Regions from separate parts of the Novosphingobium rhizovicinum genome, predicted to be linked through region 3. Evidence: riboswitches for the same ligand, from Rfam matches in the RefSeq annotation. Region 3 holds a riboswitch; each other region holds the start of a gene.
The links. A riboswitch is a leader RNA that binds a small molecule or an ion and turns the genes downstream of it on or off. The one in region 3 is predicted to bind cobalamin.

Region 1 (9,708 bases), on a different contig from region 3:
GACCGGAGTCCTGACCAGACAGGCGCACGGAGTACCCCTCGGAGACGAGACTGCCGAACGCGAGTGCCTCCGCCGTGGCCCAGTCGAACCCTTCGCCGGACTTGAACATCTCGCGCTTCGCGTCCAGCACGCGGCCCAGCGTCCTGTGGATCGTCAGGTCGTCGGGAACGGTCGTCAGCGTGCGACCCAGGCTTTCGAACAGCTTGGGCTCGATGTTGGTGTCGATGTTGCGGCGCGCCGTCTCGGGATCAGCGGGCTTGTGAAAGCCGCTCCACTGACCACCGAACCAGTCGGCCTCGTTCGCCTGGTAGCTCTTCGCGGCCTCGAACTGTTCTTCAAGATATGCGGTGAAGCCAGACTCCGTCTCCGCGACAAAAGCATCCTCGATGACGCCGTCATCCTTGAGGCGCTTCGCATAGATCGCGCTTACCGCCGGATGCTGCTTGATCTTCGCGTACATCAGCGGCTGCGTGAAGCTTGGCTCATCGCCCTCGTTATGGCCGAATCGGCGATAGCACCACATGTCGATGACGATGTCGCGACCGAAAGTCTGACGATAATCGATCGCCAGCTTGCAGCAGAAGGTCACCGCAGCCGGATCATCGCCGTTAACGTGCAGGATCGGTGCTTGAACGCCCTTGGCAACATCGGAAGGGTATGGGGATTTGCGCGCGAACTGTGGGCTCGTCGTGAACCCGATCTGGTTGTTGATGACGAAGTGGATGCAGCCGCCCGTGTTGTAGCCTTTCACACCCGACAGGCCGAAGCACTCCCAGACGACGCCCTGGCCGGCGAAGGCAGCATCCCCGTGGATCAGGACCGGAAGCACCTGCTTGTGCTTGGCACCTGCGCCGATGTCGTCACCAATGTCGTCCTGCAATGTTTGATACGCGCGGACCTTGCCGAGTACCACCGGGTTGACCGTTTCCAAGTGGCTGGGGTTCGGCATCAGGCTCATGTGAACCTTGATCCCGTCGAACTCGCGATCGGTAGAGGTGCCCAGGTGATACTTGACGTCACCCGACCCGCCGACGTCCTCGGGGTTGGCCGTGCCGCCCGAGAACTCGTGGAAGATGACCTTGTAGGGCTTGGCCATGACATTGGCGAGCACGTTGAGGCGGCCGCGATGCGCCATGCCGTAAACGATCTCGCGCACGCCGAGCTGGCCGCCATACTTGATCACGGCTTCCAGCGCCGGAATCATGGATTCGCCGCCATCCAGACCAAAGCGCTTGGTGCCGACGTACTTCTTGCCCAGGAACTTCTCGTACTGCTCGCCACGGATCACAGCCTGGAGGATCGCCTTTTTCCCCTCGGGCGTGAACTCGATTTCCTTGTCGGCCCCTTCCATGCGGTCCTGGAGGAAACGGCGCTCCTCCACGTCAGCGATGTGCATGTATTCGAGGCCGACCTTGCCGCAGTAGTTCGCGCGAAGGATCTGCACGATCTCGCGTACCGTGCACCACTCAAGGCCAAGGTTGCCGCCGATATAGACGGGCCGGTCCTGAGCCGCACCGACGAAGCCGTGGTACTCGGGCGTGAGATCTTCGGGCTGCGGACGCTGTGAAAGGCCAAGGGGGTCAAGGTCAGCCGCGAGATGACCGCGCACGCGATATGTGCGGATCAGCATCATTGCGCGGATGGAATCCGCCGCTGCTTCCTCTATGCGCCCTTCATCAATGGGAGTTCCGGCCTTCTTGGCGGACTTCTCGATGCGAGCCTTTAGCGTGGTGGGGTCCAGCGCCTGGGTGAGTTCGTCCTCATGCTGCCCCCCCACGATGGGCCAGTTGCTGCGTTGCCAGCTCGGCCCCGGCTGTGGATCGTCGGGGAAGAAGTCGAACGTTTCGTTGCCCATGGCAATGACCTTTCCGCGCCGGGAGATATTCCCGGCGCTACGAACCAATCACTTTGCGGGCTCTGCGGTTTCCCGGGGAGGGGTGAGCCGTGCGTCCGCTGTGGCCCCTTGCGGGGGAAGTTAGGCGAGTTCTTTCAGCAAACCTTCGAGAGTCACGCCCAGTTCCGAAGGCGAGGGAGAAACGCGGATGCCCGCCTCTTCCATCGCCGCGATCTTGTCTTCGGCACCGCCCTGTCCGCCCGACACAATGGCGCCGGCATGGCCCATGCGGCGTCCCGGAGGTGCAGTACGGCCGGCGATGAAGCCCACCATCGGCTTCTTGCGGCCGCGCTTCGCTTCATCCTTGATGAACTGCGCCGCTTCTTCCTCGGCCGAGCCGCCGATCTCGCCGATCATGATGATCGACTTGGTCTCGTCGTCGGCCAGGAACAGCTCAAGCACGTCGATGAAGTTGGTGCCGTTGACCGGATCTCCGCCGATGCCGACAGCCGTTGTCTGGCCAAGGCCCGCATTGGTGGTCTGGAACACCGCCTCATAGGTAAGTGTGCCCGAGCGCGAGACAACGCCCACCGAGCCCTTCGAGAAGATGTTGCCCGGCATGATGCCGATCTTGCACTCGTTGGGCGTGAGGACGCCGGGGCAGTTCGGGCCGATGAGGCGCGACTTGCTACCGGTGAGGGCGCGCTTGACCGGGATCATGTCCAGCACCGGGATGCCCTCGGTGATGCAGATGATCAGCTCGATCTCGGCGTCGATCGCCTCCAGGATCGCGTCGGCGGCACCTGCTGGCGGCACGTAGATGCACGATGCGGTGGCGCCGGTCGCAGCCTTGGCTTCGTGAACCGAGTTGAACTGCGGCAAGCCCAGGTGCGTCTGACCGCCCTTGCCCGGGGTAACGCCCGCAACCATCTGCGTGCCGTAGTCAAGGGCTGCCTGGGTGTGGAAGCTGCCGGTCGAGCCGGTCATACCCTGGGTGATGACCTTGGTGTTCTTGTCGACGAGAATGGACATCGAATTTATCTCCTGGGGAGGAAGAGTTTAGAAGCGCGAGGCTAACCGTTCAGGCCAGGCTCTCGTCGATGCCCTTGCAGGCGACCAGCAGTTCCTTGACCGCGTCAATGGAGACCTGAAGGCCGGCCTTCGCCTTGTCGTTCAGCGCAATCTCGATCACTTCCTCGACGCCGTCCTTACCGATCTTCACCGGCACGCCAACATAGAGGCCGTCAACGCCATACTGGCCTTCGAGGTAAGCGGCGCAAGGCAGAATGCGCTTCTGGTCGCCCAGGTAGCTTTCGGCCATCGCGATCGCCGAGGCTGCCGGTGCATAGAACGCCGAACCGGTCTTGAGCAGGCCGACGATTTCGCCGCCACCATTCGCGGTGCGCTTGACGATCTCGTCGATGCGCTCCTGAGTGGACTTGCCCATCTTGATGAGGTCGGGAACGGGGATGCCCTTGACGGTCGAGTACTCGACCACCGGCACCATCGTGTCGCCGTGGCCGCCAAGCACGAAGCTGGTGACGTCGCGAACCGAAACGCCGAACTCCCAGGCAAGGAAGGTCGAGAAGCGAGCCGAGTCCAGCACGCCGGCCATGCCGACGACCTTGTTATGCGGCAGGCCGGAGAACTCGCGCAGAGCCCAGACCATCGCGTCGAGCGGGTTGGTGATGCAGATCACGAACGCGTCGGGGCAGTTGTTCTTGATGCCCTCGCCGACTGCCTTCATCACCTTGAGGTTGATGCCGAGCAGGTCGTCGCGGCTCATGCCGGGCTTGCGCGGAACGCCTGCGGTGACGATCACCACGTCGGCGCCGGCGATATCCTTGTAGTCGCTGGTGCCGGTGATCTGCGCGTCGAAGCCTTCAACCGGGCCACACTGCGACAAGTCGAGCGCCTTGCCCTGGGGGACGCCGTCGGCGATGTCGAACAGGACGATGTCGCCCAGTTCCTTCTGCGCGGCGAGGTGAGCCAGAGTGCCGCCGATGTTGCCGGCGCCGATAAGGGCGATCTTCTTGCGAGCCATGTGCCTGTCAGTCCTTCACGAGCGGGAGCAGCGGACGAAAAAGGGCGGCCTGCCTTGCTCCGCAAAAATGGCAGGCTCCAAATTGCGTTCCGCGCGTGCCTAGGCCCGCGGTGCTGACAATGCAACACTCTAAAGGTGAAAAGCCCCAGTAATTACGCCTCTTAATGATAAAGGATCGCAATAGCAATAACCACCCTTTACGACACCGCCTCCATCTGAGCGGTGAGGCTGTCTGCCATGCGCCGGTCTAGCTGACGGCACAGGGCGAGCCAGTGCAGGCATGCTTGATCATCGCCGTCGCGCCGGGCCCACAATGCGCGATTGGCTGCGTTCTCGGCGGCGGCCATGCCGTGCCGCGCGAAGTGGCGCAGGGCAGCGGCCAGCAGAGACTGATCCAGCCGGTGTCGATCGTTGTCGTTCACCGGGCGCAACTCGACCGACCGGCAGCGGCATGCGCGAACGACAATATTGGATGCCGTGTTTGCTGCGGCGAAGCGGATGGTCATGGGTGCGGCCCTTTGTCGTTATTGATCTGAGAGGCTTAGCCGCATTGTCCTAATCCATCGGTGCAAGTCTATGGTTTCAGAGACGTTGAGGATCATCTGTCCGGCTTGCTGGACCGGCGTTCCGTCGCTCACGTCAGCAGATGAAATGCACGGGTACTCAGTTCACAAGCTGCCGACCGGGCTGGCGATCCACTGGCCGCTGTTGCGATATTCGTCTCGAACCTCGTGACCGCCCGGCAAGTTGTCGCCGCTGTAGAGCGCGTCGCCGCCTCTGCGCGTGAGTTCATTGGTGTAGAGAGGCGCAGCCGTTGGCGCGCCGGTATGAAGCGACGCCGCCGAGCGATCGGCCTGCATGGCTCCCCGATCAAACACCTGCTGGATGTCCACGGGATCGATTGAAGTGTCTCCGGCTTGGGCTGGCGCAGGCTGCCGGGGCCGAGGGCCTGGAGTGGGTTCGCCGCCGAGATAGGCGAAGCGGAAGACCGCATGTTTTCCGGCGGCTCCGTTGAAGCTGTAAAAGCGGTGAGCGCCGATGGTGAGCATATAGCGTAAGCTTGATGCCCAGTACGGATGGACTGCAAGCGTATGATAGTGCGTCGCCAGACCGGCGGGAGTGTAGACATAGCCCGCCAGCGCCTGCCGGGCCACGTTTGCGGCTCGGTCCCAGAACAGACGCTGGGGGCGGCGTGCCAGTGACCCGTCGCAGGTGAACGTGAACTGGCAGCCGGTCGTGCGTTCCGAGCCTTGAAAGACCACGCCGCAGACAGTGTTCGGATATGCGGGATGGGCGACCCGGTTAAGAACAACCTGGGCGACCGCACGCTGTCCGGCATCGGCTTCGCTCGCCGCTTCGTAATAGATCGCAGCCGTCAGGCACTGCTCTGCACGCAAGCGATCGATGCCGCTGTTGTCGACGCGCAGAGGGCGCGCTGCCGGTTCATTCTGAAAGACAGACCCGATCTCGGTCGCAATGGCAGAGTACGCTGCTGGTGCCGGGTTGGCCTCAAGATCAAGGTAGTAGAACGCGGAGCCGGGAAAACTCTCGCCCTTCCGCTCGAACGGCATCGGGTCCATTCCCGCCTCGTGCGCAATTGCGTCGCCGATCCGGAAAGCTGCGAGTGCGTTGGGGTTAGCCGAAAACGCCGGGAGAGCGGCGAGACCCATGAGGGCTGCTGCCAGGCGGGCCTTCTTGCGCTGGGCTTTAGCGCGATGGCCTCGCATGCCTTTGTGTGTCAGCCGTGCCGTGAAATCGCGGGAGCGCTGCTCGTTAAGACAGAGTTGGGCGAGGCGGGCCGTCATGCAATCCTGATTCTAGCGGGAGGGGGTGTACGGCGGCAGACCGTCACCCCCTCCGCATAAGTGCGGGCGCAGCGTAGAACAGCGGCGATTCCCTCGCGTCCCGTCACGGCACAGGGGCCAGCCATAGCCTTAAGAGCTTAAAGACTCCTGCTCCGCGAGCGCGGCGATGGTTCCGTGCAGTTACCCTTGCCAGGCCTGACTTGTGCTTCTATCCGCCCGCTCACGTCATGGGTGCCCGATTGCCGGGCCTAAGAGGGAATTCGGTGCGATACCGAGCTGCCCCCGCAACTGTGACCGGGGAGTCCACTCTCAACCAGCCACTGGTGCAGCTTCGAAGGCGGCCGGGAAGGCGAGGGTGGGCAGCGATCCGGGAGCCAGGAGACCTGCCCAAGACGGTCGTTCCGCGCCGGGCGGGGTGTACCGGAATGCAGCGTGGACCGCGCGCCAAGCAATGGGCGCGGCCCTCTCGCCATGAGCGGCAATTCGTTCAGGGCTGGAGGTTTATCTATGAAGTATCTGTTTTTGCTTGGTTCGTCACTCACGTTGGCGATGCAGGCACGTGCTCAGGACGTGCCGCTCGCCTCAGCGACCGGCGTTGGCGAAGGGACGGAGATCACCGTTCTTGCCACTGGCAGCCGCCTCGACATCGACAAGACTGGTCAGCCTGTCAGTGTCATCGGGACGGCGGAGCTGAAGTCGATCCAGGGCCCCGATATCGCGCGAGTGCTTGAGCGTCTGCCTGGAGTCACGTTCTCGCGAAACGGCAGTCTGGGTGGCACGACGAGCGTCTTCGTGCGGGGCGCCAACTCGCAGCAGGTGCTGGTCCTCATCGATGGCATCAGGGTCGCGGATGTCGCCGCACCGGGGGGCGGCTATGACTTCGCCAACGTCAGCGCCGGTGGCGTCGGGCGCGTAGAGCTTCTGCGCGGATCGAACTCGGTGATCTGGGGTTCGGAAGCCATCGGTGGTGTCATCTCTCTGACATCGCGCGAGCTCAATGGCGTCGAGACGACCGCAGAGTATGGCACGCGCGATACATTCGATGGTCAAGTGACAGCGGGCCTGTCCACAGACCGTTACGGTGTCACGCTGAATGGCGGGTACCTGAGGACTGACGGGCTAAGCCAGGCAGCGGCTGGATCGGAAGAAGACGGTTTTCGACAGTGGCGGGCCAACGGACGCGCTAGGTATGCGCTCACGTCTGCTTTGGAGGCGACACTCACCGGCAGGTACACACAGGGCAAGCTGGAGATCGACGGCTATCCGGCGCCTCTCTACGTCTTCGCGGACACGCACGAGTACCAGAAGACACGAGAGATTGGCGGGCGCGCTGGGCTCGCGTGGTCTTCCGACGCAGTTGATCTGAATGCCGGATACCAGGTTTCAGACACACGCCGCCGCTACTTCGACCCGAGCTCCCCGACGGATCCGACTTCGCAGACACAGGGGCAGAGTCGCCGTGCAGAGCTTCGGGGCGCATGGCGGGCATACGATGCTCTCCGGCTGGACTTCGGCGCAGATCACGAATGGACCCGCATCGATGTCAGCTCTGCGTCCCGCCGCAAGGCCCATCTTTCAAGCGGACACGCGCTGCTAGGCTGGTACTCGGATGCGTTCACAGTGGCGGCCGGCGTGCGCTACGATGACCATTCGCGCTTCGGTGATCGCTGGACGTTCGGTGCCAACGGTAGCGCCGCGCTCGGCGACGACTGGCGCCTGCGCGCGTCGTATGGTGAAGGGTTCAAGGTTCCCACGCTCTATCAGCTTTTCTCGGAATACGGGAACGGAGCGCTCAGACCCGAGAAGAGCCGCAGTTATGACGCAGGCGTGGAATACGGCGACCGCAACGGAGCGCTCCACTTCGCACTCACCGGATTTCGGCGCGACAGCCGCGATCTCATTGGCTTCATCTCATGCGAAGGGAGCCTCTGCGAAACCCGTCCCTTCGGCTACTACATCAATATCGGACGTGCGCGCGCAACCGGCATGGAACTCGAACTGGGCGCCAGGATGAGCAGCACGTTGCGCGGACAGGCAGCCTACACTTACGTCAAATCGATTGACCGAACCGAGGGCGGAGTGAGCGAGGGCAACGACCTCGCAAGACGTCCGCGGCACACGCTGACGGCCTCGCTCGATTGGTCGCCCATCACGGCGGGCCCACTTACCGGCTTGGCGATCGGCGGCGACGTGCGGCTCGTCGGGGAAAGCTATGACGATCCGGGCAATTTCACGCGTCTTTCCAGCTACGTCCTGGGGACTCTGAGGGCGAGCGTGCCTGTGACACAGTATCTTGAGATTTTCGGCCGTGTAGAGAACCTTGCGGATGAAAGTTATCAGACAGTCTCCGGATATGGCACGGCCGGACGGTCTGCCTTCGTGGGTCTGCGAGCCCGGATGTGACAGGAGGGGCTCGCCCTGTCCCTGGAACGGCTGCCCGGACAAAGGGCCTGCCGGCTGGCGACGCCTCTGCCGGCGTGCTCCGTAAGGCTGGCGCTGTGCTCATTTGCGCCTTGATTTCGGCCTGCGCGAGCCCGGCGGCTGAGGTGCCCCGCAGCGATACGCGCCCGACGCTCGTGTCGCTCAACCCGTGCAGTGACGCCACGCTCGCGGAAGTCGCTGCGCCAGGGCAACTCCTCGCCGTCTCTCACTATAGCCTGGATCCTGCCGCAAGCTCGATGGGTGTCGCGGCGGCAGAACGCTTTGGGGCTGTGTCCGGCTCGGTCGAGGAGATTGCAGCTTTGCAGCCGGATATGGTGGTCGCTGACATCTTCCTTCCGCCCGCGACGCGGCAGGCCCTGGAAGACCTGGGCATCAGGGTGGTGAGCATTGGCGCGACGGATTCTGTGGAGACCAGCAAGGCGCAGATCCGTCAGCTCGCGGAAGAGACCGGGAATAGTGAGCAAGGTGAAGATCTTATCAGCAAGATTGAGCATGCCTTGGCAAGTTCTGCGCCGCAGCGGGGCGCGGCGCCGATCCCGGCCATCGTGTGGCAATCCGGCGGCATCGTTGCGGGAGACAGCACTCTGGTTGCCGATCTCCTGCGCCGGACCGGCTTCATCAACGGGGCAGCTGCGCGAGGGCTCCGACAGGCAGACTATCTGCCCCTAGAGGCTGTGCTGGCTGATCCGCCAGAGGTGGTCATCGCTGCTGGCGACGCTCACTCTCAGGAGAACCGGCTGCTCTCCCATCCTGCTCTCCGCGCTCTGCCGGACATTCGGTATGCGGCGTTCGACAGTACGCTTCTGTGGTGCGGGGGACCCACTATCATCCGGGCGGTGGAACGCTTGGCGCGTATCAGGCGGGGGCTCCCTTCCTCGGCATCGGCCGCACGGTTCTCTGGACTGGCAACGCCATGAACCGTGCGCTCTGGGCCCTTCTGCTGGCACTCGCCGTGGTTGTACCATTGTCCCTGCTGGCAGGGCGCGTCTGGATCGACCCGTTCGATCCGCAGACGCGCAATGCTCTGGTGATTGTCCTTGAGCTGCGTATGCCGCGGGCCGCTCTCGCGCTGGTGGTCGGTGCGGGATTAGGAAGCGCGGGGGCGGCGATGCAGGGTTACTTGCGCAATCCGCTGGCCGATCCAGGGCTGTTCGGGATCGCGCCGGGCGCGGCCCTGGGAGCGGTGCTGAGCTTCTGGGCGGGCTATGCCGCCTCGGCCTGGCTTCTGCCGATCTCGGCGCTTCTGGGCGCAGGAGGCGCGATGGCGCTGCTGGCGCTCATTGCCGGGCGAGACGGCGGAATTGCGCTTTTCACACTGGCGGGGCTGATGATCGCCAGTCTTGCGGGTGCCTTGATGAGCCTGGCGATCAGCCTTTCGCCCACGCCTTTCGCCATGAGCGAGATTGTCACTTGGTTGATGGGTGCACTGGCGGACCGCTCCTGGCGAGAGGTCTGGATCGCTGCGCCGTTGACCGGACTGGGTATCGGATTGCTGATGCTGGCTGGCCGCAGCCTGGACGCTCTGACGCTGGGCGAGGCGGCGGCGCGCTCTCTCGGAGTGGAGCCGAGAAAGTTGCAGGCGC
Region 2 (9,708 bases), 200 kb from region 3:
CGCAAGGCCAGAGCAGGCCAGGCCGCGATCGCGACAAGCAGCCATGCCCAGGGACCGGCCACACCGTAGATCACTCTTTCGACGATCAGCGCCGTGCCGCCACTCAGAGCGATCAGCAGTCCGAGGGTGACCAATCCCAACAGCCGACGGCGCGCTTCCGGTCTGGCGGGTCGGTTCCAGCGGGTTTCGCAAGCGGAGATCACGCGAGCAAAGCCGCCAACCGGGTGGCCGATCACACGGTAGACCCTTGCGGGCCAGCCACTCATCGCATCGAGCGCGAAAGCAGTCACGGCGATGGGCTCAGCCATTTGCGCCCGCCACGGCAAGCGCCGCGTCCAGCCTCGCCAACGCAGCTGCGCTTCCGGGCAGCCCGAAGCGCAGCAGGTGCGGGTGTCCGGTGAAAGGACGCGTGAGGATCTGCTGCTGCGCGAGCGCTTCGAACAGATGGTTCGCACAGGGCACGGTGCCCAGCCTGAACAGCGGGCATTCGCCACGCGATGCGAGGCCGCGACGGGTCAGCACAGCGTCGAGGCGTTGCGCGGCCACGAAGAGATTCGCGCGCGCCCGGGCTATCCACGGAGCGTCGGCATAGGCGTCTGTTCCAAAGCGGATTGCGGCAGCGCAAAGGGGCCACTCGCCTTGCAGGTGGCGCAGCCGGGTGAGAAGTTGAGAGGGCCCAAGCACGAAACCAAGCCGCACACCCGCAAGCCCGAAGAACTTCCCGAACGAGCGGGTGACGATCAGCCGCCGATGCTCGGCCACCTCGTCGGCGATGCTCCAGGCGGGATTGCAGTCGGCGAACGCCTCGTCGACGAGCAGCCAACCACCGGCCGCCTCTTGCGCCTTAAGCACATCCAGCAGCGGCTCCCTGGGCACCAGGGCGCCGTCCGGGTTGTTCGGATTGCCCAGCACACGAACAGTCGGCTCTCCCGCGAGGGACGGCTTGGCGAAAGCCTGGACATGCGTGCTGTAACACAGCGGCTGTGGAACGCCGGGCAACTGCAGGATCTGCCCGAGCGCACGCAGGCCCGCTTCACTGCCCGGAACGGCAAGGCACAAGGACGGATCTACACCGAAGTAAGTGGCCGCCGTCCGCTCTAGCTCAGCAAGCGTCGAGGGGTCCGGAAGGGCGCGCCAGTCTAGCTCACCACCGCTTGAGGGCTCCCAAGCCGAGGGATTGATCCCCGTCGACAGGTCCAACCAGTCCGCCTGTGCGCCGCCGAAGCGAGCGCAGGCGTCGCTCAGGCGCCCCCCGTGAAAGGTATGAGGCTCTTTCATGGCGCAAGCACCAGAGCACCGAGCAAAGCGGCTTCCATCACTTCGATCCCGGCGCCGTGGCCATCTCCAGAGATACCGCCGATGTGGCCGCGCAACCACCAGCGCCACAACGCTGCCACCGGCAGCGCGGCCAGCAAGGCAGGTGTATGCAGGCCAGGTGCCAACAGGCAAGCAGCCAGTCCGACGAGCAGCCACGCTCCGAGAGCCACCCACGTCGCGCCAGCTCCGAAGGTACGACCCAGGCCCGCGTGGAGGGGCGGCAGCGTCAGCGTCCAGAACAAGGGCCCGACGCGGGCAAGCGCCGGAATGGCCACCAGCGTCAACCAGAACATACCGGGGCGAGGCTGCGCCAGCAGGAGATAAAGGAGCAGCAGCTTCGTCAGCAGCAGCAGGACAATGGCAATGACGCCAAAGCTGCCGATGTGCGGGTCCGCCAGAACAGCGGAGACCCGGCTCCGATCGCCATGGCCGGCCCCGGCCGCATCGGCGATGTCGCCCAGTCCGTCGAGGTGAAGCGCGCCGGTGATGCCGACCCAGGCGAGCAAGCCGATCAACGCTCCAGCCCACGGGTCGCGCTGAAAGCCTAGCCACGCAGCGCCCGCGACGCAGGCACCCACAAGCAGGCCCGCGACAGGGAACCACCGGATCGCCGCAGAGACATGCCGCGCCTCCGCCTGCACGGCGGGGAGCGGCAGGCGGGTCATGAACTGGACGGCCAGCACCAGCGCTTTCACAGCTCATCTCCCGCCAAGCCGATGATCTGTCCGTTCAGATCGGGCCAGATACGCAGCGTCAGCAGGGCGCGATACGGCAGGTCGATAGCCCAGACGCCGCGATGGTCCAGACCGGTCAGCACCGAGACGGCCGCGCGCATCGCTCCTGCGTGGGCAAGGACAAGAGTGTGCGTGTCCAGGCCGGCCAAAGCGCCGGCAACCCGGCTTCGCAGGTCCGACCAGCGCTCGCCGCAAGGGGGAGGGCACCCGTCCGGGTCATCCCAGAACCGCGCAAGCGCCTCGGAACTAAGCGTATGGGGATGCTCTCCATCCCACTCCCCAAAGTCGAGTTCGCGCCAGTTTCGGCTCAACGTCAACGGCAGTCCGAGCTGGTCCGCCAGATGCGACGCCTGCGCCGCAGCGCGCATGAGGTCGGACGAAACAAGCGCCCGCAGCGGCAAAGCACGTGCGCGACCGAGTATCAGCGGGCAGTTCGCATTCTGCGCCGGCTCGTCGACATGACCCAACAGCAGCCCCGTTCGCACCGGCGGCCCATGACGCAACAAGTGGATGACCCGGCTCGTCACCGGCTCTTCGCTACCGCAGCCTGGTCGAAGGTCGCCATCTCGCCATGCGTTGCCAGCGCGGCACGGATGAGCGGCACTGCAAGCGCGGCCCCGCTTCCCTCGCCAAGGCGCAGTCCGAGATGCAGTAGCGGCTCAAGCTTCAGGTGCTCCAGCAGTTGCGCATGCCCCGTCTCGGCAGAGCAGTGCGCAGCGAGGCAGTGGCTGGTGAACTGCGGATTGCGTGCCACGAGCGGAGCAATGGCTGCGCACGCGATGAAGCCGTCGAGCAGCACCGGCATGCGCTGCAGCCGCGCAGCGAGGATGGCGCCCGCCATCGCTGCGATCTCCCGACCACCCAGGCGGCGCAGCGTTTCCAGTGCGTCCGCACAATGCCCTTGATGGAGGGCGAGCGCCTGATCGACGGCTTCGATCTTTCGCGATAGCGCCGCATTGTCGATGCCGGTGCCCCGACCGCACCACTGCGCTGCATCGCCTCCGAACGCCGCAGCGCTCAAGGCAGCCGCCGGAGTCGTGTTGCCGATGCCCATTTCGCCAACGAACAGGAGCTGCGTGTCAGCCGTGGCGACAGCGGCGCCCGCGTTCAGCGCGGCGAGGCACTCCACCTCCGTCAACGCCGGTTCGCGCGCGATGTCGCCGGTTGGCTGGTCGAGGTCGAGCGGCACGATGGCCAGCTCCGCCCCGCAGCTGCGAGCGAGTACGTTGATGGCAGCGCCGCCTGCCATGAAGTTGGCGACCATCTGCGCCGTCACTTCCGCCGGGAAAGCGCTGACTCCTCGCGCCGCAACTCCATGGTTGGCAGCAAACACCGCGCCCCGGACCCGATCCAGACGCGGAGTGCGTACCTGCTGCCAACCTGCCATGAAGGTTGCGATCTCCTCAAGGCGGCCAAGCGACCCTGCCGGCTTCGTCAATTCGCCCTGGCGTGCGCGCGCAGCCATGGTGGAGGCCGAGCAAGGCTCGGGCAGATCCTCGAGAGCAGCCAGAAAGGCAGCGCGGTCCGCAAAGGCGATCATGTGCACAGGTACCCTTCGGGCGGGGTGCGAACGATGAAGTGTCCTTTCACCCCCTCCGGCCACTGCGCGTATCGCACGACGCCCTCTTCGCTGGCGGCATAATGTGCCGCGTATATCAGGATTGCCCGGGCAGCATCCCGGTCCGGAGTGAAGTCACCCAGGACATACCCCACCTTGCCAAGCGCGCGGATGTGCACCGTGCAGTGGCGGGAACAGGCGAAGAGGCATGGCATCTCCTGCACGGCGACGCCGGCGAGTCCGGGCTCTTCCTGCTGAACGGCGCGCAAAGCGTCTGCCAGCATGGCACCCCCGCGCCGCCCATTCTCATCCTCGCGCGCGTCCGCAGTCGCGCGACAGGTGGAGCAGACGACGACGGCTGCGCCTGGCTCTACCGGCTGCAACATCAGAAGCGGCTCCGCAGTCCGACGTAGACCGTGCGGCCCAGCGCAGAATATCCGCTCGCCGTCTGGTAGCCCTTGTCCGCGACATTCTCGACCCGTGCCTGCAGGATCAGGGCCTCGGCCAAGCGGTACTGGGCGCGCAGATCAACCAGCCAGTAGTCGTCGAGCACCTCCGTGCTGGTGGCGCTGTTGAAGCTCTCACCCGAATAGCGCGCCGCCACGCTGGCGCGCAGACCGTCAGGGAGCTCGATGCCGCCTTCCACATTGGCGAGGTGGCGCGGCACACGGGCAAGCTGACGACCGAAGAAGGCACTGTCCTCGCTCCGGTCCTCAGCCTTGATCCAGCTGTAGTTGCCTTCCACGAACAGGACGTTCCAGCGCGCCGAACCGGTAAGCTCCAGCCCGCGCGCGCGGCTTTCCTTGACGTTGGCATAGTAGCCGAAGCGCGTCGTGTTCGTGCCCGGTATGTAGCAGACCGCTGGTTGCGCGCCGCTGGTGGGGCAATAGGCAAAGTCGATCAGGTTGTCTGTCTCCCGCTCGAACCAGGCTGCCGACGCGTGGAGGATATCGCCGAAACGGTGCTCAAGGCCCACCTCCCAGCCTTTCGCCTTTTCGGGCTCAAGGTCGGCAACTCCGTAGGCACTGAACAGCTGGTAGAGCGAAGGCGCCTTGAAGCCTTCATCGTAGCTGGCCCGCAGAATGGTTGCGCCCCCGTTTGGCGTGAATGCGCCACCGGCGCTGAACACGGTATTGTCGCCGAAGCGGGAGTTATGATCGTACCGCGCCCCGGCATTCAGCGTCAGGCCGGTGAGGGGGGTGATACGGAACTGGCCATAGAGGCTGTCGGTATCGACCCTGTAAGGCTGCAAGGTGTAGGGTGCCGCCGAGTTCGTGGGCGAAGCGGTGGACATCCGCTGCTCCTCCCGCTCGGCACCGAATACGATGTCCAGCATGTCCGCAGGCTTGTAAATGCCCTGATACTCGAACCGGCGGATGCGGCCCTGTGCGTCGAAGGTGATCTGGCGAATGCTGCGGTTCGGGTCGTAGTTCTCCCGGTCCGTCTCGGTCTGCAGCACCGCGAGGCGGTTCACCAGCTTGCCGTCGAACAGCTGGAAGTTCAGCCCCGCGTAGCCCGACCATTCGCCGGTCGTGCCATATGCAGCGGTGTCTCCGCTGAAACCGTCGAAGTCGCTGCGTGCGTCAGCCCAGTAGCCGCGTAGGTCGAGCCAGACGTCGGGCGAGAGCCTGATAGTGGCGGTGCCGCTCGCGGCCTGACGGGAATAGCCGTCATCCTCCGTCCCGTTCGCGCGGGCCGAAATGCCATCGGTGGTGAAGGTCGAGGCGGCGATGCGCCAGTCCACCATCTCGCTTGTACCGCCGATGCCCGCGCGGGCCGACACGGTCTCGTGCGTGCCCGCCTCGATGGCCATGCTTCCTTCCAGCGGCTTCTCGGGCCGGCGCGTGCGCACATTGACCACGCCGCCGATCGCATCGCTGCCCCACAGGATGGACTGTGGGCCGCGCAGGATCTCTATGCGTTCGATGTCGTCCAGCATCAGGTTGGAGAAGGCGTATCCGCCTGCGGTCGAAGAGGGATCGGCAAGGCGCATTCCGTCGATCACCATCACCGTCTGCCCGGCGTCCGCACCGCGGATGCGCAGCGAGGTGGCTGTTCCATATCCCCCGTTGCGCGAAAGGCTGATGCCTGGCGTACGCAGGAGAATGTCGGTTACGGTGATCGGCTGCGCCTCGATGACCGCTTCTTCGTCGAGAACCGTCACGCTGGCGGAGTTGCGCTCCTGCGCGACAGGAGTGCGGAACGCGGACACCACGATGCTTCCGTCAGGTGCATCGTCGGCATGGGCGGGCTGAATGGAAAAGGCAGTGAGGGCCAGTACGGTGGCCACAGAGGTCATGCGGTGCAAGGTGAAATCCCCTACTTGCAAACGGCGTCGGACCCTGCCGGTCGATCGTTGCAAGGAGGCGCGCGCGTGAGGGCCCCCGCAAGGTCGCAGGGCACGACATGACACCTCTTGCGCGGAGATCCCGGCAAGGCGGTTGCTGTCGTTGCGCGAGGGATGACCCCTCCTGACGGAAGGGCCCTCGAACACCCGGTGCACCCTGCCCGGATGAAGAACGACTGCGTCAGGCAGGTCTCCTGGCTTGCGGGTCAACGCCGTTCCGGCCGCCTTCTCAGGACAGGAAGTCCCAATGGCAAATGGCCGGATGGCTCTCCGCTTACAGTTGCAGGGGCAGCCCGGGGTTTTCACCCGAGTTCCCTTTTGATCCCCTCGCGGGGAACCCGTCGCGGCGCGGCCCCTACTGCGGGACGTGACGGCATGCAAGTACCTGCCGCTTGCGGTGCTCCGCCGTCTCGCCTAGGCAGAGGGCGTATCGGGTGCCCGAAAGGGCTTAATCGGGAAGTCCGGGATGGCGGTTCATGATCGCCAAAGCCGGCACTGCTCCCGCAACTGTAACCGGTGAGCGCATCGCCACGGTGCCATTGAAAGCTCCGGCTTTCGAGAAGGCGGCGAAGAGCGCGTTGATCCGGAAAGTCAGGAAACCGGCCTGATATCGTCGTTCCTTCGCGCGGGCGGGATGCACCGGGCGGACGAGGGATCCGCGTTCTTGCGGAAAGTGGCCCTTGGCGGACGACATTCGTGTGTCGCGTCGAAGGAGAGCCGTGAAGCCATGTTCAAGCCCTGATCAGCTTCAGGCGGAAGCATGTTCCGCCTTGCTCCCCCCGTGCGATCGGCGCGGCCTGCGGGCTCGCGTCGCGTTTCCACGTTCAGACCGGAAGCCCTTTATGAACCGTCACCTGTCCACACGTTCCCCGCGTTTCGAATTCGTCGCCTTTTGCGCGCTTACCTTGGTGATGCTGACCACCCGCAGCCATGCCTTGAGCGACGTAGTGCACTTACCTGATACCAGCCTTGCCAGTTTCTTCTTGCTGGGCTTCCTGGTTCGCCGGGCAAGCGCGTTTGCCGGGTTGTTCCTGTTCGGCTTTGCCATCGACGTCTGGACGATATTCGTCATGGGTGGCTCTGGCTTCTGCTTCACGCCCGCTTACTGGATGCTGCTGCCTGCCTATGGAGTGATGTGGTTTGCCGGTCGCGTGGTCGCCGACGGGTTCGGCGAAGAGCGATCAGCACTAGCAGCGGGGATCGCATTGCTGATCGCCGCCACATTGGTATCCAAGCTGCTCTCCAGCGGCGGTTTCTACTTCCTGGGCGGACGTTACCCTGATCCAACCATCGCTGAGTTCCTCCCGCGCCTTGAGCGCTATTTCCCGGGCACCCTTTTTGCCACTCTGCTGTGGTCCGGGATCGGCGCCACTGTCTACGCGGTGTACAAGGCCGCGCAGCCCCGCCTGAGCCGGGCCCACGCGCAGTGAGCAGCGCGCCTTTGGCACTACCGGTTTGCCCCGCCTTATGAGCACAACCGGCTCGTGCCCGGCTCTGATGGTGGCGGCGCCATCATCAGGTCAGGGCAAGACACTCGTCACCGCGGCTCTGGCCCGCCGTCACCGCGACGCCGGAAGGCGGGTGCGTGTCTTCAAGTGCGGGCCAGACTACCTGGACCCGATGGTGCTGGAACGCGCCTGCGGATCGCCGGTGCATCAACTCGACTTGTTCATGGTTGGCGAAGCCGCGTGTCGGCGCCTGTTGCACGACGCTGCACTGGATGCGGACCTGATCCTTGTGGAAGGCGTAATGGGCCTCTTCGATGGCACCCCGTCGGCCGCCGACCTGGCGAACCGGTTTGACCTGCCGGTTCTGGCGGTGATCGACGGCTCCGCCATGGCGCAGACGTTTGGCGCCCTTGTTCAGGGCCTCGCTACCTACCGTCGGGGCGTCAATCTCGCGGCCGTACTCGCCAACAAGGTTGGCAGCGCTCGCCACGCTGCGATGCTGGAGGAGAGCGTTCCCTCCGGCGTGCAGTGGCTGGGCGCCATGCCGCGCAACGCGGATATCGCTCTTCCCGAGCGGCATCTGGGGCTGATGCAGGCGCAAGAGATCGGCGACCTGGAGGACCGTCTCGCCAAAAGTGCGGCAAGCCTGCCAGACGCGGCGACCTGGCTGCCGCCTCCGGTGCACTTCGGCGGGTCCGACGGCCCAAGTACCCGGTTGCCCGCTCTTCTTCGGGGCACGCGCGTCGCCATCGCGCGCGACGAGGCTTTCGGGTTTATCTACCCGGCAAACCTGGCCTGCCTTCGTTCGCTGGGGGCCGAACTGCGGTTCTTTTCGCCCCTGAACGACCCCGCCTTGCCGGAGTGCGACGCCATCTGGTTTCCGGGAGGCTACCCGGAACTCCATCTCGCCGCACTCTCACAGAACAAGCGCATGATCTCGTCTGTCCGTGACCATCATTCGGCAGACAGGCCCATCCTCGCTGAATGCGGGGGGATGCTCTATTGTCTGGAAGAAGTGGTCGACAGTGGCGGGCGCCGCGCGGAACTCGCTGGCCTTTTGCCGGGATCCGCCACCATGCGCCCGCGCCTGACCGCGTTGGGTCTGCAGCAGGCGGACCTTCCGGGCGGCAGCATCCGGGGGCACACATTCCATTACTCCGACGCGTCCATTGAACTCGCACCGTCATGGTTTGCAACGCGTCCAGGAGGCGAGCAGGGGGAGGCAATCTATCGGTCAGGACGCCTGACCGCGACTTATGCCCACTTCTATTTCGCATCGGGGCCGCAAGCCGTTGCCGAGATCCTCGGTCCCGGCTGACCGATCCTGAACTGTGAGCCGTCTGCCGGCATGTCCGGGTGCAGAAGGCGGAGGGGTGTCCAGACACTCGGACAAGCTAGGTTGCCCTCCGCCTTCTGCTGCACGATCAATGGGCGAAATGGTGCTGCGCCCACCCGTTTGGCGCGACATTCGCCGGGATAATGGTATCGCCTGCAACCCAACGCCGCGCGGAATTGTCCTTCGGATCGATCACGACCAGCCGCACCCAGCCGTTGCCAAACAGTCGCGAGAGGATGGGCGTGTTCACGACCAGATCATCGACACGCTGCAAAGGTGCATGGATGACTGTCAGAAGGCGCTGCGGCACATGCTAAGGTGTGCATGTCGATGAGGGACTTTTTGCAAGCCGATTGCGGGTCGATCTCCGGCGTGCCCTCAGATTGAATTACCATGTCCAGTGAAGAGCTTAGGCGCGCTGGAGAGCGCGCCAGTTCAGACCACGAGGGCCGCGCCGCAAAGTCGTTGTTCTGCATCAGATCCGATTTGGGGACCAGATGGCGATCACGAGCATAGGAGCACAGCTTCGTCCTGGAAGCCCTCTCAGGGGATGCGATTGTTAGGCGATCTCGACCCAAAAAGGCCGCAGGGCATGGTGGACTTGGAGGCATGCTAGCGCCCGCTGGATCGGCAAAGCCGAAAGCTCGCGCCGGCCCCCGCTTTGTTCGATTGGAACGTGGTGCAGCGTACCTCGACGCCTGGGAATCACGGTCGGATTGCGACAGCTCGTCCCCGATCGTGTGCCGGGCTCGAAACCTCAGGGGGCCATCAGAACGTTGTATCCGGCCCACTCTCGCGGGGCCCGGCTCGCGTCGAGGCGAAAGCTTCGAAAGCGGCCAACTCGCGCGCGATTGCTTCGGGTAAAAGACGGGCGTTCATACCGGCCAAGCGTCGCTGAACCCAGCTCTTGAACTCTCGGTAACGTTCATCATCTGGGTGGTCAGTTTGCCCCTCGAGAGAAGCGACGA
Region 3 (9,708 bases):
GCCCAGATCCTCCGAGATCGCCCGTAGCAGCGAGGCCTGTCCTGGCCGATCGTAGCCGCGCGGCGTACGCGCCAGCGCCACCATCAGATCACGCCGGAGCCGCCCCTCGGGGGACTGGCCGAAGACGTGCAGCCCGTCGCGGATCTGCAGCTCCTTCAGCTCGCACAAGTAGTTGTCGATGGCGGAGAGCGCGTCGTCATCATCGCCGCTGGCGCCGGCTTCCTTGTCCAGTCCCTGCCCGCGCGCGAGCGCGAGGATGTCGCGGCGCAGGCGCTCCAGGCGGCGCGGGTCCATGCCGGCGGCGAGGTAGTACTCGTCGACCAGCGCCTCCAGCTGCTTGAGCGGACCGTAGCTTTCCGCGCGGGTGAGCGGCGGCGTCAGGTGATCGATGACAACGGCGGAGAGGCGCCGCTTGGCTTGTGTGCCTTCCCCCGGATCGTTGACGATGAAGGGATAGAGCTGCGGCACCGGCCCGGCGCAGATCTCCGGAAAGCAGGTATCGGACAGGGAAAGCGCCTTGCCCGGCAGCCACTCCAGATTGCCGTGCTTGCCGACGTGGACTACCGCATGCGCCCCGAAACTGCGGTTCAGCCAGATATGGAACGCAAGGTAGCCGTGCGGCGGCGGCAGCGCGGGATCGTGGTAGGTCTGCTTGGGATCTATGTTGTACCCGCGCGCCGGCTGCACCGCGATCGCAACATTGCCGAAGCGGTGCACAGGCAGCCGGAAAGCGCCGTCACGCACAAAGGGATCGTGTGCCGGCTCGCCCCAGCGCTCCAGCATGGAATTGCGCGCAGCGGCCGGTATCTTGGCGAATGCGGCGAGATAATCGGCCAGTGGCAGTGCGATCTCGCCGGGTCGGTCTCGCGCATCAGGAGCGTTGGTGACACCCCCGGTCATGCACCGCATCAGCGCGGCACCCTCTCGCGGCGCATCGCCGATGTCGTATCCCGCCGTGCCCAGACTGGCGAGGATCGAGGCAGCGCTGGCGGGCGTGTCGAGGCCGACGCCGTTGCCGATCCGCCCATCGCGATTTGGATAGTTCGCCAGCACCAGCGCCACCCGGCGTTCCGGCGTGGGCGTGCGGCGCAGGCGCGCCCAGGCGGCGGCAAGATCGGCTACGAAGGCCACGCGGTCCGGCGCGACACGGGGCACCACGATGCTGCATTGCGTCACCGCATCGAAGCGCTCGGCCGCCTTGAAGGCGACAGCACGGGTGAAGACCCGTCCGTCGACCTCCGGCAGGGCGACGTTCATCGCCAGGTCGCGCGGTCCAAGGCCGCGCGCTGCGTCGCGCCATTCGCCTTCCTCCACGCCCGCGAACGCGACCTGCAGGATGGGGCAGTCGGCGCGTTCCAGCACGCTCGGATTGCGTGGCTCGCCCGAGGATGAGGCGGCGAAGCTGGTGGCGTTGACGATCACGTCGGGCGAGACCTCGTGCAGGAGACCGCCCAGCCAGTCGATCACGAAAGGTTCGCGCAAGGCGCGCACGTGGACGGCGGCGACGTTGAACCCGCGCTCTTGTAGCGCAGCAATCATGGCGTCGACAGCTTCCAGCGTACCGGCGATCATCAGCGCGCGATAGAACACCAGCACCGCAACCGGCGCATCCGGCCGCCAGCTCGCCCGCAGGTCTGCAAGGCTCGGGCGGTCCTTGCCGGAAAGGTAGAGCCCGGCCTCGGCCACCGGCACCGGATTGTCCGCAGGACCGCAGTCCTCCCCAATCGCTTGCGCCGCCGTGCGCAGAAAGGAGAGGGCATTGGCTGGACCGCCCTGCCGGAGATACTCGCGCAGCCGCTCCACCAATTCGAGCGGCATCGTGCAGGCGCGGTCCAGGGCCGGGTCCAACTCGCGCCCATCGGCAATAGCGGCAAAGGCAATGCCGCGCGCGCGGGCTAGGGCGGCGATCTCGTCAATGCCGTAGGGCCAGTAGCTCTTGCCGCCCAGCAGCACGACGCAGATGAAGCGGGCGTGCGCCAGCACCTTCTCGACATAGAGGTCGACCGAGTACGGATGCCGCAGTTGCAGCAGGTTTGCGAGGCGCACGCTCGGCGCTGTGGGCGTTTCCTCAGCCAGCCTGGCCGCAGCTTTGGCGAAGCACGCCAGCTCGCTGTCCGCCACCGTGAGGATCACGATGTCACCCGGCGGCTGATCGAGGTCGATCGCCTCCTCGCCGTTGGAGATCGTGCCGGGGGTGGCGGACAGCAGGTGCATCAGGCGGCTACGGAACCGAGCTGCGGGGCAAGACCCGCTTCGATGGCAGCGCGGTCCAGGCCCTTCTGACCGATGACCACCAGCTGCGTGCGCCTGCTTTCGGACGGAAGCCAAGGGCGATCGTAGAAGTGCTGGATGCGCGGGCCGACGGCCTGCACCACGAGACGGCTGCCTTTGCCTGTCACTGCGACCATGCCCTTGATGCGCAGCACATCATGGCGGGCGATCAACGTAGCCATGCCCGTCAGCATGGCGTCCAGATCGGCCACTTCGCCGCCCGCGACGACGAAGCTGTCGAAGTCGTCGTGATCGTGATCGGCGTCCAGGCCGTCGATGTGCGAGGGGCGGGAGTCGAGATCGTCCTCGGCGGCGGCGGTGATGCCGAGCAAGGCGGCGATGTCCACCACGCCATGGGCTGCGCGCACGATCTTCACGCCGGGGCGGATTTCCGCTTCCACTTGCCGTTCGACTGCAGCCAGCGGCTCGGCGTCGATCAGGTCGGTCTTGTTGAGCACAACCATGTCGGCGCAGCCGAGCTGCTCCTCGAACAGCTCTTCCAGCGGGCTTTCATGGTCGAGGCTGGGATCGGCGGCGCGGGCCGCCGCCAGTGCGGCCTCGTCAGTGGCGAAGCGCCCGGCTGCCACCGCGTCGGCGTCGATCAGCGCGACCACGCCATCCACCGTGGCGCGGGTACGGATGTCGGGCCACTGGAACGCCTTGACCAGCGGCTTGGGCAGGGCGAGCCCCGAAGTCTCGATGATGATGTGCTCGGGCCGGTTGGGCCGGTCGAGCAGCTTCATCATCGTCGGCAGGAAGTCGTCGGCGACGGTGCAGCAGATGCAGCCATTGGCCAGTTCGACTATATCGTCCTCGGGACAGGCGGCATCGTTGCAGCCCTTCACCAGTTCGCCATCGACGCCGACATCCCCGAACTCGTTGATGATGAGCGCCAGACGTCGCCCGCCGGCGTTGCCGAGCAGATGGCGGATCAGTGTGGTCTTGCCGGCTCCGAGAAAGCCGGTGATGACGGTCGTGGGTACTTTGCTCAAGGTACTCTCCTGCCGCGCCGGCGACACTACGCGGCGGGGCAGGCCGGTACGCAGATGACGCGCGCCAGCGAACGGCACACGCGCATCGGACCGGCGCGAGAGGCGCCCGACGCAAGCGTGCCGATGCGGCCCCGGCCGCATGCATGATGTCGCTCAGACGGAAGGTACCGTGCCTTGGCCATCCCCTGGGCCACGGCAAGAGCGACCAGACGCCGGCAGGTCTCCTGGCTCGCGGGTCAAGGCTTGATGCACGCCTTCCCAGGCCTCGCATGTCTCAGCGTCCGGCCCAGTGGCTGCTCTCGATCCAGAGAGCATGTGCATCGCGCTCACCGCTTACAGTTGCAGGGACAGCCGCGGAATCGAGGAGCAAGCCCTCTCACCGCATTCCCATTCAAGCCTCTTGCGAGGCACCGGCGCGATCTTCGTCCGCAGCGGCCAAGGCCAGTGCGAACAGGAATGCTCGTACTCGCCGCCAACCGCTGCGGCAAGGTGCGAGTTGCGCATGGCACTGATGAGGTGGAGGCGGCATTTTTCTTGACTGGAAGTCCGGACCGTCGTTACCGCTGCCCCCGTACGGCGTTTTTGAGCCAGTTGGCTCTGAAACACTGGGAATGAGGGTAGGGCGGTATCGCCCGGAGCCTCAGCCGCCCCCGCGACTGTAAGCGGCGAGCGAGAAGCGCATGGCGGACCAGTCCCGCCATCCACTGGGCCGGACGCTGAGACATGCGAGGCTTGGGAAGGTGCGCATCAAGCGATGACCCGCGAGCCAGGAGACCGGCCGTGCATCTGTCCACTCAAAGCCGTCGGTGGGACGGCAGGAGAACTGCAATGCACATCGAACCGGGCTTCGTTGCCCCGGGCAAGATCTGGCTGGGCTATATCACCGCAGCTGCCGCCGGATCCTATGCTCTGAAGTTGGCAGCCGATGCCGTCAAAACCAATGGATCGTTATCCCTGGCTGCGCGCTGCCTCGTTGCCAGTGCGCTGGCTTTCAGCTTCTTCCAGGTGTTGCCGCACCATCCGGTCGGCGTCTCGGAAGTACACCTGATCCTGGGATCGACCCTGTTCCTGGGGCTGGGACTTGCGCCGACCGCGATCGGCCTCGTTGTCGGATTACTGGTCCAGGGCATGTTCTTCGCGCCCTCTGACCTGCCGCAGTTCGGCATGAACGTGACCACCTTGTTGGTGCCGCTGTTCGGCCTGAGCGCACTCGCACGCCGGATCATCGCGCCCGATACGCCCTACGTCGCCCTTGGCTATAGCCAGACTCTTACGCTCTCTAGCACCTACCAGGCCGGGATCGTCAGCTGGGTGGCGTTCTGGACCTTCTGGGGGCAAGGCTTCACGTCGGCCAGCGCGGCTTCGGTGGCCACGTTCGGCGCCGCTTACATGCTGGTGATCATCGTCGAGCCGCTGGTGGACCTTGCCGTGCTGTGGGGCGCAAAGGCGCTCCATCAGCTCAAAGGCAGCGGCTTCGTGGAGCGGCGTCTCTACGAGGCCGGGTGATCTGCGGCAGGAGTTTCCTGCCGCCTCGCTTGCGCATTGGCCGCTTCGGAGCCTACCGGCGGGTGCAGCTGATATTTACAGGCGCGGCAACTGGGCAGCGGCCCAGCCGTTAGCGATGTTCCTGCCGAAGCCGCCGCGGCCGCGCACACGAGGAGGCGAATGAGCGAGCCAGTCCTGAAAGAAGCCGCTCCGGCGGGACGTGCTCCGCGGATGAACGTCAATCCGCCGGTCTTCTTCGTGTCGGCCGCGCTGATCCTGGCTTTCGCGCTGTTCGGATCTGTGTTCCCCGGCCGTGCGGAGCGGCTGTTCGCGGCTGTACAGGCGCTGATCGTCCTCGATTTCGGCTGGTTCTACATCCTTTCGGTCGCCGGTTTTCTGGTTTTCGTGCTGTTCCTGATGATCAGCCGCTATGGCGATGTGAAACTTGGCCCGGACGAGAGCGAGCCAGAGTACAGCTATCTCTCCTGGTTCGCGATGCTGTTCAGCGCAGGCATGGGCATCGGCCTCCTGTTCTTCGGAGTGGCTGAGCCGATCCAGCATTACTCGCTTCCGCCGGTGGGGGAGGGGCGCACCATCGCCGCCGCGCGCGAGGCGCTGCCGCTGACCTTCTTCCACTGGGGTTTGCACGCCTGGGCGATCTATATCGTGATCGGACTAGCGCTTGCGTATTTCGCTTTTCGCCGTGGACTGCCGCTGACCATTCGCTCGGCACTGTTCCCGCTGATCGGCAACCGCATCCATGGCCCGATAGGCCATGCCATCGATATCTTTGCCGTGCTTGGCACCATGTTCGGCGTCGCGACATCTCTGGGTTTCGGGGTGCTGCAGGTCAATGCGGGTTTCAACTATCTGTTCGGGCTGCCCACGGGGCCGCTGGTGCAGGTGGTGCTGATCGCCGTCATTACGGGACTTGCAACCCTGTCGGCGGCGGCGGGTCTTGATGCGGGGATCAAGCGCCTGTCCGAACTAAACATCATCCTGGCAATCGCTCTGTTGCTGTTCGTGTTGCTCGCTGGCTCGACCGTGTTCCTGCTGCAGGCCTATGTGCAGAACATCGGCGCGTATCTGGGCTCCGTCGTCCAGCGTACCTTCCGCATGTACGCTTACGAGCCCAATCCGTGGCTCGGAAACTGGACGCTGTTCTACTGGGGCTGGTGGATATCGTGGTCGCCGTTCGTGGGCATGTTCATTGCGCGGATCTCACGCGGGCGCACGATCCGCGAATTCGTGGCCGGCGTGCTGCTGGTGCCGGTCCTGTTCACCTTCCTCTGGATGACAGTGTTCGGCAACACCGCGATTGCCCTTGACCTGGCGGGTGTCGCTCCGATCGCACAGACTGTGGCCACGGACCTTCCCGTGGCGCTGTTCGTCACGCTGGAGCAGCTGCCGTTGTCCATGATCGCGTCCGGCATAGCGACGCTGCTGGTCATAACCTTCTTCGTCACCTCGGCCGATTCCGGGGCTCTGGTGATCGACATGATCACCAACGGCGCAGTCGAGGACCCGCCTGTGTGGCAGCGCATTTTCTGGGCAGTGTGTGCCGGGCTGGTCGCGGCCGTACTGCTGCTGACAGGTGGACTCCAGGCCCTGCAGACCGCCGCCATAGCCAGCGCCCTGCCGTTTGCCATCGTGATGGTCTTCATCTGCTATGCGCTGCTGAGGGCGTTGCAGACGGAGAGCCGTGGCACGTCGATCGACCTCTCCATTGCCGCCGAGGCACCTCCGCCCGCCCGCACCGGCATGACCTGGCAGCAGCGGCTCGACAGCATCACTCATCACCATGAGAAGAGCGACATCGCAGCCTATCTTGCGGATACGGCCTATCCGGCGCTCAGTGCAATGACCGAGCAGATGCTGGAGAATGGCCTCTCGCCCACTCTGGAACAGAATAGCGACCAGCTTGTCTTCAACGTGCCTCATGGCGAGCATGGCAGCTTCCGTTACACGATCCGCGCCCGAGGTTTTCGCTCGCCCAACTTCGCCTATGCCGAGACGCGCCGGATGCACGGAGCGGAGCGGCAACATTACCGGGCCATGGCGCAGACATCGGAAGGCGACCAGCCGCACGACGTGACTGGCTTCACGCGCGACCAGCTGATCAACGATCTGCTCAACCGCTACGCCCGGTTCCGCCACGCGCGGCGCCTTGCCTGAATTGATGCGCTTTGTCCTGACGCCAGGCCACGGCTGTGCCGCGGCGCTGATCGGTGGCGCGGAAGCGCATCGGCTTTAGCGGTGCGAGACGGGAGGGCGCGTTTTCGGACGTGGCGATGCGCCACTGGCAGGCACGAAGTTGAGGCAGAGGAACACGATCCCGGCGCTCAGCATCACCAGCCCGAACCACAGGATGGGCCCGAAGACCCATCCGCGCGCTGCGACGGACATCAGCAGCGCTGCCACGAGCGAGCTCCATGCAGCGCCGCGCATACCGCGCTTGCGCCGGGGTGCTGGCCGTCCTTGCAAGTGGCGGCTGTGATGCATGTCCGTGGACAAGCCCAGCAGGACGAACGCCAGCAGCGCGGCGGCGAGTGCAAGCACGCTCACTCGGCCGGCTCCAGGATTGCCAGCGCGGGTTCCGGCTCCGGTGCGGCTGCAGGCTTGCCGCGCCGGAATTGGCGAGGCTCTCCGCGATGCCGCGCGACCCGAAGAGCGACCAGCAGGAACCCAATCCCGAACACGATCAAAGTGGCGTCTACCCCAACGAACAGCAGGTCACCCGCGAGGAGTGCGTTCACCAGGCCTTTGTCCGTGGCCAAGAGGTTGTAGACCGGCAGGGCGGCCAGCAGAAATCCCGTCGCGCCGAGTAAGGCGGTCCAACTCCATGCGGGACGACGCAGCAGAGTAAGCGCGAAAGCTGCGAGCCAGGACAGGAACAGCGTGTGGATTTCCCAGTCGGCGCGATCGGCCATCCCGACCGGCAGCAGGCGATTGGCCCAAAGCATACAGGCAATACCCAGTGGAAAGCCAGCAAGCGTTGCGACATTCAAGCGTTCCACCAAGCGAAAGGCGAAGTGCGGACGCTGTGGGTCGGGCAGCTTCTCGCGCCGCTTCACCGTCCACAAGATCAGGCCACTGGCCACCATCAGTGACCCGGCCACGCCGCAAAGGAAGTATATCCAACGCAGTGCATCGTCGGCGAAGCGCCCGGCGTGCAGGCCGATCATCGCCCCTGCCGTGACCGATGCTGCTCCCGGCTCGGGTGACTGCCACAGCAGCCGACCCGAGACCCCATCGTAGGTGAGGCTGGGCGTGCGGGAACTGAGCATGGACGATGGGGCGCGGTGGACGGTGATGCGTGCGGAAGCATCCCCTGGCTCGCTGACGCTGATCGACCCGGCGGATCCGCCCAGGCGGTCCTCGGCATCGCGCAGCACCGTTCGCAGATCGATCAAGGGGGCCTCGATACCGCTGCGCTCAACCGCCTCCCCTTGCGGGAAGAGCGCTTCGAACAGCTTCGTTTCGTCGGTGTAGTTCGCCACGACCGCCCAAGGCATCAGCAATGCCATCAGCGTGACCAGCCCGGTGTACGTGATCATAAGGTGAAACGGCAGCGCCAGAACCGCCGTCGCGTTATGGCCATCGAGCCAGGATCGCTGTCCCTTCATCCGCCGCAGGGTGAAGAAGTCACGGAAGATCTTCTTGTGCGTGACGATGCCGCTCAGGATCGCCACCAGCATCATCATCGCCGCAAAGCCGACCAGCCAGCGGGCCCAGATCACCGGCATATAATGGAGGTCGAAGTGGAAGCGGTAAAAGAACTCTCCACCGCGGGTTTCGCGTGCCTGCGCGGGTTCGCCATCCGCCCCGATCAGCACCTGGGTGTCGCGGCGGCTGCGGCGGCGGGGAGGCTCGCCTTCTTTGGGCTGCGGCTGCCAGAACACCTGCGCACCGGGCGAGCGCTCGCTGGCGATCGGGATGAACCAGCTCTTCGCATCGGGCGCCTTCCCCTGCAGGAAGCGCTGCGCTCCGGCCAGAACCTGCATCGGCTGTTCGACGCGCGCGAGTTCCGGACGCATCCAGCGGTTCATTCCCTCGCGCCAGAACGCGATCGTGCCGGTGGCGAAAACCAGGAACAGCACCCAGCCGAGCAGGAGACCCGACCAGGTGTGCAGCCCGGCCTGTGACTGGCGGAAGCTGCGGCTCATAGACGGCCCCCCGCCGAGATGGAAAGCCAGGCGATAAAAGCGGCCAGTCCCCCTGCTGCCGTGAGAACCCAGAAAGCCCGCCAGCCGGTTCGCGCGGCATAAGCGTACATGGCGGCGACTGCGCAGATCAGGAAGGCGATCAGGCTTGCCGCTACGGTTGCTTCCTCAGGAGGCCCAGGCAGCACGCGAGCGAGAGCCATCGCCCACAGACTTGCCACTGCATAGCCGAGCGGCAGGGCGGCGAGGAGGCGCAGCGCCGCGTCTCCTCGCCGCCGCCATGGCGCCGCCCCCGTTCCTCCGCGGCGGTTCATGGTCGTGTGAGCCGATCCCATCGTGCGCTGTCCGTCAGAAGTTGACCCGCAGGCTGCCCGTTACCCGGCGCGGCTCCCCATAGAAACCGCCGGGACCGCCGAAGGCGAAGCGGACGTTGCGGTAGTAGGTCTTGTCGAACAGGTTGGTGGCGTTGACACTCAGGATCGCGCGCTCAGTCAGCTTGTAGCGCGCCAGCAAGTCGACGGTGGCATAGGCGCCTTGCTCCACGGTGCCTGGCACCAGCACCGGAGCTCCATCCGGGTTGTAGCGGCCCGACGGGACGTTGCCCCGATCGAAGATGCGCGACTGTGCGGTCACGCCTCCGCCCACCGTAAGCCGGTCGGCAAGCATACGGTAAGTCGTGTAGATGCGGCCAACATGGAGCGGGAAGAAGGGGTTTACCCGGTCGCCGAAGCGGTCTTCCGTGCGTGCGTAGGTGTAGCTTCCGTTCAGCGACCAGCCCGGCAGCGGCTCGCCCGCCA

Region 1: another riboswitch for cobalamin. It lies ahead of ABUH87_RS12035 (TonB-dependent receptor plug domain-containing protein); the one in region 3 lies ahead of cobW (cobalamin biosynthesis protein CobW).
Region 2: another riboswitch for cobalamin. It lies ahead of ABUH87_RS14550 (TonB-dependent receptor plug domain-containing protein); the one in region 3 lies ahead of cobW (cobalamin biosynthesis protein CobW).

The regions. Positions count from the first base shown of each region.
Region 1 is NZ_JBFNXR010000048.1:39,656-49,363, reverse strand. Features, by position in the region: gene ABUH87_RS12060 (2-oxoglutarate dehydrogenase E1 component) at 1-1,855, opposite strand, end outside; gene sucD (succinate--CoA ligase subunit alpha) at 1,976-2,866, opposite strand; gene mdh (malate dehydrogenase) at 2,916-3,878, opposite strand; gene ABUH87_RS12045 (hypothetical protein) at 4,076-4,384, opposite strand; gene ABUH87_RS12040 (cell wall hydrolase) at 4,547-5,683, opposite strand; cobalamin riboswitch at 5,896-6,088, shown strand; gene ABUH87_RS12035 (TonB-dependent receptor plug domain-containing protein) at 6,191-8,086, shown strand; gene ABUH87_RS12030 (ABC transporter substrate-binding protein) at 8,230-9,042, shown strand; gene ABUH87_RS12025 (FecCD family ABC transporter permease) at 9,039-9,708, shown strand, end outside.
Region 2 is NZ_JBFNXR010000052.1:39,152-48,859, reverse strand. Features, by position in the region: gene cbiB (adenosylcobinamide-phosphate synthase CbiB) at 1-308, opposite strand, end outside; gene ABUH87_RS14575 (aminotransferase class I/II-fold pyridoxal phosphate-dependent enzyme) at 301-1,278, opposite strand; gene ABUH87_RS14570 (adenosylcobinamide-GDP ribazoletransferase) at 1,275-2,012, opposite strand; gene ABUH87_RS14565 (histidine phosphatase family protein) at 2,009-2,578, opposite strand; gene cobT (nicotinate-nucleotide--dimethylbenzimidazole phosphoribosyltransferase) at 2,575-3,591, opposite strand; gene ABUH87_RS14555 (DUF1636 domain-containing protein) at 3,588-3,995, opposite strand; gene ABUH87_RS14550 (TonB-dependent receptor plug domain-containing protein) at 3,995-5,908, opposite strand; cobalamin riboswitch at 6,124-6,313, opposite strand; cobalamin riboswitch at 6,372-6,578, shown strand; gene ABUH87_RS14545 (hypothetical protein) at 6,799-7,386, shown strand; gene ABUH87_RS14540 (cobyrinic acid a,c-diamide synthase CobB) at 7,424-8,722, shown strand; gene ABUH87_RS14535 (hypothetical protein) at 8,829-9,050, opposite strand; gene ABUH87_RS14530 (hypothetical protein) at 9,509-9,708, opposite strand, start outside.
Region 3 is NZ_JBFNXR010000052.1:241,278-250,985, reverse strand. Features, by position in the region: gene cobN (cobaltochelatase subunit CobN) at 1-2,214, opposite strand, end outside; gene cobW (cobalamin biosynthesis protein CobW) at 2,214-3,263, opposite strand; cobalamin riboswitch at 3,461-3,693, opposite strand; cobalamin riboswitch at 3,821-4,060, shown strand; gene ABUH87_RS15355 (energy-coupling factor ABC transporter permease) at 4,092-4,769, shown strand; gene ABUH87_RS15350 (BCCT family transporter) at 4,929-6,923, shown strand; gene ABUH87_RS15345 (DUF3325 domain-containing protein) at 6,999-7,313, opposite strand; gene ABUH87_RS15340 (PepSY-associated TM helix domain-containing protein) at 7,310-8,914, opposite strand; gene ABUH87_RS15335 (hypothetical protein) at 8,911-9,246, opposite strand; gene ABUH87_RS15330 (TonB-dependent siderophore receptor) at 9,260-9,708, opposite strand, start outside.